2 regions of the Shewanella rhizosphaerae genome follow, and region 2 is predicted to be linked to the other one. Evidence: predicted binding sites of a transcription regulator. Region 2 holds the regulator's gene; the other holds the start of a gene.
What was found. The regulator sigma-54, encoded in region 2, starts transcription at its own class of promoters, with help from an activator protein. The targets are predictions, from matches to a motif close to GTTGGCACGNNNNTNGNNT.
Positions count from the first base shown of each region.

Region 1 (4,403 bases), 1.9 Mb from region 2:
GCCTTATCCTGGGGCGGCATCAGCATCACCAGGGCATAACTGTCTTTCGCCTCTTTATCACTCGCTTGCACCTCGGCTGCGTGATTCGCTTTTGCTTCGATCACCACCTGATCATTGTGAGCCTGTGAAGATGCAAGAGATTCTTCATTCTTGAATTCATGGTTCTTGAATTCATGAGTCTTGCCTAATTGCGCAAACATCACGGCGCTTGGCTGCTCGGCGAGCAGCGGCCGCCACTTAAGCAGAAAGTCGCGATCGGGTCGCAGGTTGGCTGTGAGATTAAGCCCTATCTTAGTGCCGCCAAGCTGGGTCTGACGCATCTGATGATAGGGGGTCTCCAGTCGGCTGATGGCCATACCGGCGTCCAGTACCACATCCAGATAGAGCTTCTGCTCATCGCTCTGTGCGCCCTCATTCAGGGCGTTAAGTCCTTGTATATCGTTAACTGACACTTGTTCTAAGTCTGGAGCCTGCCCCTTGGGAAAGTATCTCGGGGTGATTGCCGTAGGAAAACGCAGACTGAACTCGCCATCTTGATAACGCACCTGCTGCTGATAGGCGATCTCCACCACCAGTTCCTCGCCCGGGCCCAGATTCGCCACCTCTGAGGTGAAGATGTTGGGTCTTTGCTGACTCACCAGGCTGGCCTTCTTGCCGCTGGCCTTGGCCTGTTCGAAGGTTTGCCTCGCCACTGCCTTGGGCTGGATCTCACCGATTATCACTCGCTGACCGATATGCAGCTTGAGGTTGTCGACCGCGGCATCGTGAGGCAGCGGAAATTGATAGCGACCATTGAGCCAATGCTCGCTGTCGTTCACAAACACCTGCTTTACCGACACCCGGTTGATCCAACCAGAGATATTCATCTGCACCTGGGTATCCACGGCAAGCGCCGTAGCGGGCAACTTGCTCGTTAGCTGAACGCCATCTAAGCGATACTCGAGCATACCCTGGCCTAAAATGGGCTCATCGGCGGCGGGCAGATCGAAATGGTGCAGTTGCTCTCCATATTTGGCAGCCGTCACATTGACACCGGCCGGTTGACCCATGCGCCCGAAGGCGGGCGTCGTCGAGCCAATCGCGCTGACGCTGAACACCAAGGCGGCGATCACCAGACGCTGGCGAGAAAAAAGCGCCCCCCTCGGGGGGCAAAGGTCGGTCTGGTTCATCCTGATACGCGGGCGTGGCAACATCTTACTTCTCCTTTTACGCGTTGCTTCATGGTGCGGGATCTAGTTAGATGCCAGGGCGGTATCGCCAGGCAGCAACTTGATGGTGACGCGGCGATCGAAGAAGTCATTTTCGAAGCTCTGTTCATCCTTCACCGGCGCGCTGGCGCCATAGGCCTTGGCATCCAGACGGGCCTCATCTACGCCTCTGGATACCAGGTAGCTTCTCACCTCGGCCACGCGCTGCTCTGACAGGGCCTGGTTGTAGCTGCTGTCGCCGCGGCGATCGGCGTAACCGGTGAGATCTAACTTAAGCTGCGGCGAGATCGCCATGGCATCGGCCACCTCGTTGAGCTGACTCTGAAAGTGCGGCTCGACGGTCGATGAGCCCGTCTTAAACTGGACGTTGAGCCCCAGGGCCAGCTCTTCCAAACGGGTGCCCTGATGCTGTCTAAGCTGTGCCAGTTCCACCTTGGCCTCTTGATACTCCTGCTGCACCGTCAGCAGCGCCTCATTTTGCTGCTTGAGCGCCATCATCCGGCTCTCCTGTTCGGCTAACGTGGCCTGCTGCTGTTTGATCTCGCTGTCGTTGGCCACCGTCTGGCCTATCATGCCGCCGGTGAAGGCGCCGATAATCGCCCCCACAGGGCCAGCAACCACTGCGCCCAGCACTATGCCTGAACCCACACCGATAAGTGTCTCTTCATCGGCCGAGCTATTGTTTGTACTTTGAGTCGCTTGAGTTGCGGGGGCAGCGAAAGCCATTGAGCTGCCAAATAACGAAACACTGATTAATGCGGCAATGATCTGCTTCTTCATGGGAAAATCCTCAAGTTGACATGGATTGGTGAATAAGAACCCTGTGGTTCCTGTCGATGAGGTCATTAAACCTGAGTGAAATGGCAAGTCCGGGGTGCAAAAATGACGATGCGCAGACCAAATGTGGCAAGAAAATGGCTTTTACCCCGGGCCACTTTTCTCCCGGGTATTTTGCTGTATAGTCACACTCCAGAAACCCTAAGCTGTAATGGATGGATCATGAAGCGTATTGCAATAGTGGAAGATGAGGCGGCTATCCGCGAAAACTACAAAGAGGTGCTGCAACAGCAAGGCTACTTTGTGCAGGCATACGCCAACCGCCCCAGCGCCATGGAGGCCTTCAACACGCGTCTGCCCGATTTAGCAATCATCGACATAGGCCTGGAAGATGAGATAGATGGTGGCTTTACCCTGTGCCAGTCACTCAGAGCCATGTCGAACACCCTGCCTATCATCTTTCTGACCGCCAGAGACAGTGACTTCGACACCGTCTGCGGCCTGAGACTGGGCGCCGACGACTATCTGAGCAAAGATGTCAGCTTCCCCCACCTGATCGCCCGCCTCGCGGCGCTATTTCGACGCTCGGACATCCAAAATGGTGCCAACCCACAAGATGGCATGATCGAGCACGGTAACCTGACCATAGATGTCAACCGCATCCAGGTCTACTGGAAGCAGCAGCCTATCGAGCTGACGGTGACCGAATTTTGGATGGTGCACGCCTTGGCCAAACGCCCAGGCCATGTACGTAGCCGTCAGGCGCTGATGCAGGACGCCAAGATCTATGTGGATGACAGCACCATCACCTCCCACGTGAAGCGGATCCGTAAGAAATTTATCAGCCAAGACCCAGAATTCGATTGCATCGATACCGTCTACGGCATGGGCTACCGCTGGGATACCCAAGACTAAGCATGTTTAATCTGCCCATCGGCCTGCGTACTAAGGTCGCAGTACTCTCTCTGTTCCTGCTCTGCCTGCCTTGGCTGGGCTATCAATATGTGTGGGAGATGGAAAAATACCTGCGCCACGGCCAGGAAAAGACTCTTGAAGGCACCACCCAGGCGTTAGCCACCGCCCTGCATGAACGCCCCAAGCTGTTCGACAAGCAGGCGAGCTTCTTGTCACAGGTAAAAAAGGGGCGGGATCTTTACGCCTATCCCTTAACCGGCCCTATCCATCTGGATGGCAAGCTGGGCGAATGGGCCTCTAACCGCCACCGCGCGGTGACCTACGGCGCCGATCACCAGCTGTTTAAGGCCGATGACGGCAAGCCCCTCAACGTCAGTTTCACCCATATGGTGGGCAAGTATGCCGGCTACCTCTATGGCTATTTCGAGGTGACAGATCCTAAGGTGATCTACCGCGGCACCAACAGCCTGCGCATCGACAACAACGATCATCTGGCCATCGCCACCCTGGCGCCCGACGGCCAGTTTCGCCGTTACATCGTCGCCACCATACGTGACGGCTGGATCAGCGCCTTCGAGCTGCCCGCCGATCCCCGCAAGTCACAACCCGTTACTCCAGAGGTACGCATTCAGGGCAAGTGGCTGAAGACAGATAAAGGCTACAACATTGAGCTGAGGATGCCGCTTGAGATGGTGGGCAGCAAGCTGGGCTTTGCCATCGTCGATGTTAACGACAGAAAGACGCGTAACGTCGAGGCGATCGTCGGCACCTCGGCCACGGATGATGTTACCAAGCTGGGGACTGTTTTGGTGCCTTCGCCAGAGATCGAAAGCATCATCAAGGGGATGAGTCACAACAGCTCACGGATCTGGGTGGTGGATCGCCACGGCCGGGTACTGGCAAAATCCGGCGATATCTACAGCAGCACCAATGTGTGGGCGCAGACGGCAACCGAGCAGACACCCGACACCTTCTGGGGCCGCTTCAAGCAGCAGTTCCTGCACCCGCTCTACTATCGCATTCTGACCACGCCGCCTAAGCATTTCGTCGACTCGCTCAAAGACTCTACCGTGCTGGAGGGTAGCCATATCCGTAAGGCCCTGGCAGGTCAGTTTGGCTCTACCTGGCGCCTCAGCCCAGATGGCAAGGCGGTGATCCTCGCCGCCGCCAGCCCCATCTGGATAGACGAAACCGTGATGGGCGTAGTGATCGCCGAGGAGACTACCCACGGCATTCGCACCCTGCGCAACAAGGCGCTGGAGAAGCTGTTTAACGTGATCCTGACCGTGATGAGCATGGGCACCCTGGCACTCTTCTTCTTCGCCTCCAGCATCTCCAGCCGCATCCGTAAGCTGAGGGACGATGCCGAGCAAGCGATCGACAGCCAGGGGCGGATCAGAAAGGCGATTGTCGGCTCTAAGGTGCGCGACGAGATAGGCGATCTCAGCCGTAGTTTTGCCAGCATAGTCGGCCGACTGAGCCAATATACCCACTATCTGGAGA
Region 1 is NZ_CP080420.1:2,035,297-2,039,699, reverse strand. It holds gene K0I63_RS09180 (marine proteobacterial sortase target protein) at 1-1,193, opposite strand, end outside; gene pdsO (sortase-associated OmpA-like protein PdsO) at 1,233-1,988, opposite strand; gene pdsR (proteobacterial dedicated sortase system response regulator) at 2,208-2,900, shown strand; gene pdsS (proteobacterial dedicated sortase system histidine kinase) at 2,903-4,403, shown strand, end outside.
Region 1: the regulator sigma-54 is predicted to act here: its motif matches at 2,111-2,129, upstream of pdsR (proteobacterial dedicated sortase system response regulator).

Region 2 (4,403 bases):
GAGACCACCTATCTGGAGCTGGATCTCAATACTATGATTATGACATCCGACAGAAGCATTCGGATCACAGGGCGTGATTTCCTCATCACGGGGGAAGGCCTATATGCCGATCTCAACGCCCAAAATATAAAACTGACGAGTCAGGTAGAAGGAACATATGAAACTAAATAGCCTTATTCTTGCAGGCCTGCTGCCCCTGGTCAGTATTGGCGCCCATGCCAAGGTAAACGACCTGCTGCAAGAGGTTAAGATCTCTGCCGCCAGCCAGGAAGCCGACATTAAGAACAACCAGATCATCTTCCACGGTCCGGTCGAGGTCACCCAAGGCTCAATCAAGATATTGGCCAGTGAACTACGCGCCTTCAGCAAAGAGAAGAACAGCGGCAAGATACTGATCGCCACCGGCAACCCGGCCACTTACTCTCAGGTGATGGAAGATGGCCGTCCCGCCTCGGCCAGCGCCAAGGAGATACGTTACGAGCTTTCCAGCCGCACCCTGACACTGATCGGCGACGCCACCCTGGAACAGGAAGGCAGCCAGGTCACGGGTTCGCAGATCCGCTACAACATAGAGCAGCAACAGCTGATCGCCGAGAGCACAGGCAAAGACAGAGTGATCACCATCATTCAGCCTGAAAACTATCAGGAACAGATCCAGCCAGAGCAGAAGCCCGAGAAGAAACCAGAACAGGAAAAACAATGACAGACCTGATCTTGAAGGCGGAGAACCTCGCCAAGAGCTATAAGAGTCGTGCCGTTGTCCAAGACGTGAGCCTCACGGTCAAGACCGGGCAGATCGTCGGCCTGCTGGGGCCAAACGGCGCCGGCAAGACCACCACCTTTTACATGGTCGTCGGCCTGGTACAGAGCGACAAGGGCCGCATCTTTATCGACGATGACGACCTGACGCTAGACCCCATGCACCTGCGCGCCCGCAAAGGCATAGGCTACCTGCCCCAGGAAGCCAGCATCTTCCGTAAGCTCTCGGTGCGAGACAACATCATGGCCGTGCTCCAGACCCGCAGCGATCTTAATAACGATGGCCGCGAAGAGGAGCTGGAACACCTGCTGGAAGAGTTTCACATCACCCATATCCGTGACAGCCACGGCATGGCGCTCTCGGGCGGTGAACGTCGCCGGGTGGAGATCGCCAGGGCGCTTGCTGCCAACCCTAAGTTTATACTTCTCGACGAGCCGTTCGCCGGGGTCGATCCCATCTCGGTTATCGACATCAAGAAGATCATCGAACAGCTCAAGAATCGCGGCCTGGGGGTGTTGATCACCGACCACAACGTGCGCGAAACATTAGACGTCTGCGAGAAAGCCTATATCGTCAGCCATGGTAATCTGATCGCCGAGGGCACACCCGCCGAAATCTTAGACAACCAGCAAGTACGAGCAGTGTACTTAGGTGAACAATTCAAGCTATAGTTAATCTTATAATGGGGCCACAGAGGAAAAACCACGCGTTAATTGTGGCCTTAGGCACTATCCGATATATTTGTCCGGCACATATAGCCAGAGCTTTCTCATTTTATAATTAGAAACAAGGGAATAGCAGTACGATGAAAGCGTCACTTCAGCTCAAAATGGGTCAGCATCTCACCATGACGCCCCAGCTACAACAGGCCATACGTCTGTTGCAGTTGTCGTCATTAGAGTTGCAGCAGGAGATCCAGCAGGCATTAGAATCCAACCCGCTACTGGAGTTGGATGAAGAGCAGGAGAGCGCCAGCATCGAGCTGCAAGACGATAGCGTCGGCGACAGCTTCGACAACAAGTACGACGACAAGATAGAGCTGGATTCGAGCCAGGATAACTCAGGGGTCGAGACCTCTGATGCCCTGACTCAAGACTCTATGCCAGACGAGCTGCCGGTGGATACCACCTGGGATGAGGTCTACACCGCCTCGCCAAACTCAAGCTCGGGCGCCATGCGCGACGACGACATGCCTTTTCAGGGCGAGACCAGCGAAGGTCTTTACGAACACCTGGAATGGCAGAAGAACCTGACCCCTTTTTCCGATAACGATCTGGCCATCGCCACCGCCATCATCGATGCCATCGACGAGCGCGGTTACCTGACCCAGACCTGTGAAGATATTCTCGAGGCCATGGGCGACCCTGAGATCGAACTCGACGAGGTCGAGGCGGTACTCAAGCGAGTACAACACTTCGACCCTATTGGCGTGGCGGCCCGTGATCTCAGCGAATGTCTGACCATTCAGCTAGCCCAATACAGCGACGATACCCCGCACATCGCCAACGCCCGCATGCTGATCAAGGAGCACCTGGATCTCATCGCCGGACGCGACTTCCGTCTGCTGATGCGCAAAACCAAGCTCAAGGAAAATGAGCTGAGGGATGCCATCGCCCTTATTCAGACCCTGAATCCCCGTCCCGGTCTCGCCATCACCGCCAGCCGCGATGAATACGTGATCCCGGATGTGACCGTCACCAAGAAGAAGGGACGCTGGGTAGTCGAGCTCAACCCTGACAGCATGCCCAAGATCAACGTCAACCAGCAGTATGCCGCCATGGCCCGCAGCACTAAGAGTCAGGCGGATGGCCAGTTTATTCGCGGCCACCTGCAGGAAGCTAAATGGTTCCTCAAGAGCCTTGAGAGTCGCAACGAGACCCTGCTCAAGGTGACCAACTGTATCGTCGACTTCCAGCAAGGTTTCTTCGAATTTGGCGAAGAGGCGATGAAGCCCATGGTACTGAACGACATCGCCGAGGCGGTGGAGATGCATGAATCCACCATCTCACGTGTGACCACGCAAAAATATATGCATACCCCGAGAGGGATCTTCGAGCTTAAATACTTCTTCTCCAGTCACGTCGGTACCGACGATGGCGGAGAGTGCTCTTCAACAGCAATACGTGCCTTCATTAAGAAGCTGGTTGCTGCGGAAAACCAGAAAAAGCCATTGAGCGACAGCAAGATGGCTCAACTCTTGGCCGAACAGGGGATTAAGGTGGCTAGACGCACCATTGCCAAGTATCGCGAGGCAATGCTTATACCTCCCTCAAATCAGCGCAAGAGCTTATAAAACAAACCTGGAAACTGGAGGACTATCTTTATGCAAATAAACCTGACTGGGCACCATATCGAGATCACCCAATCTCTACGAAGCTACATCGAAGAGAAATTCACAAAGCTTGAACGTCATTTCGATCAGATCAATAATGTGCACGTTGTATTAAATGTCGAAAAGTTGCAACAGAAGGTTGAGGCAAAGTTACATCTCCGTGGCGGAGAAGTGTTCGCAACATCCGAACATGCGGACATGTATGCCGCGATAGACTCCCTGATTGACAAACTCGATCGTCAGGTCATTAAACACAAAGAGAAGCTTACTAAACATTAACGATGGAACTGAGTACCATCCTGCGGCCGGAGTGCACCACCTGCGCCACTCCGGGCAGTAAGAAAAAGGTACTGGAGCTTATCAGCGACTTAGCCGCTGTCCAGTACCCCACCCTCTCCTCTCAAGAAATATTTGAAAGCCTTCTGGCTCGAGAGAAAATGGGCAGCACAGGTATAGGCAATGGTATCGCGATTCCTCACGGACGGCTGACTAACATAGATCAACCCGTGGCCGTACTGGTGAAATGTGCTGAACCAATCGCATTCGATGCCATTGACAATCAGCCCGTCGATATCCTTTTTGCGTTATTGGTGCCCGCAGATCAATGCGAGCAACATCTTAGCACCCTGGCCGCTATGGCCGAGAAGCTCAATGATAAGGCGATCATGAAGCAGCTAAGAAAGACCCAAGATGAATCCGAACTCTATCAGGTGATCACCCAATGAAATTGGTTTTGGTATCCGGACGCTCAGGATCGGGAAAATCCGTCGCACTCAGGGTCCTAGAAGATCTAGGCTACTACTGTGTCGACAATCTGCCCTTGCAGATGATGGAGTCCCTGCTTGAGCAGCTCAAGGGACGCAGCGATCTCGTGGCCATCAGCGTCGATGTGCGCAACATGCCCAGCGAAGAGATCCAGCTGGAAAAGCAGCTGGCCAAGCTCCCCAAAGATACCGAAATCTTAAGCTTCTTCCTGAACTCCAGCGACAATGTGCTGCTCAAGCGCTATAGCGAGACCCGCAGACTACATCCGCTGTCACGCTCTAAGGTCTCCCTCAAGGAGGCTATTCAGCTCGAGGGCAAGCTGCTCGACCCCATAGCCAAACTCGTGGATCACTATATCGACACCTCTAACCTCAACATCTATGAGTTGAGCGACAAGGTGCGCGAGATCCTGCTGGGCACGGTCGACAAGGAGCTAGTGATCAACTTCGAGTCCTTCGGCTTTAAATATGGCATGCCGACCGAAGCCGACTTCATGTTCGACGTGCGCTTCCTGCCCAATCCCCACTGGGAACCTGAGCTAAGGCC
Region 2 is NZ_CP080420.1:3,947,629-3,952,031, forward strand. It holds gene lptC (LPS export ABC transporter periplasmic protein LptC) at 1-171, shown strand, start outside; gene lptA (lipopolysaccharide transport periplasmic protein LptA) at 158-703, shown strand; gene lptB (LPS export ABC transporter ATP-binding protein) at 700-1,431, shown strand; gene K0I63_RS17095 (RNA polymerase factor sigma-54) at 1,566-3,053, shown strand; gene hpf (ribosome hibernation promoting factor) at 3,084-3,371, shown strand; gene ptsN (PTS IIA-like nitrogen regulatory protein PtsN) at 3,374-3,817, shown strand; gene rapZ (RNase adapter RapZ) at 3,814-4,403, shown strand, end outside.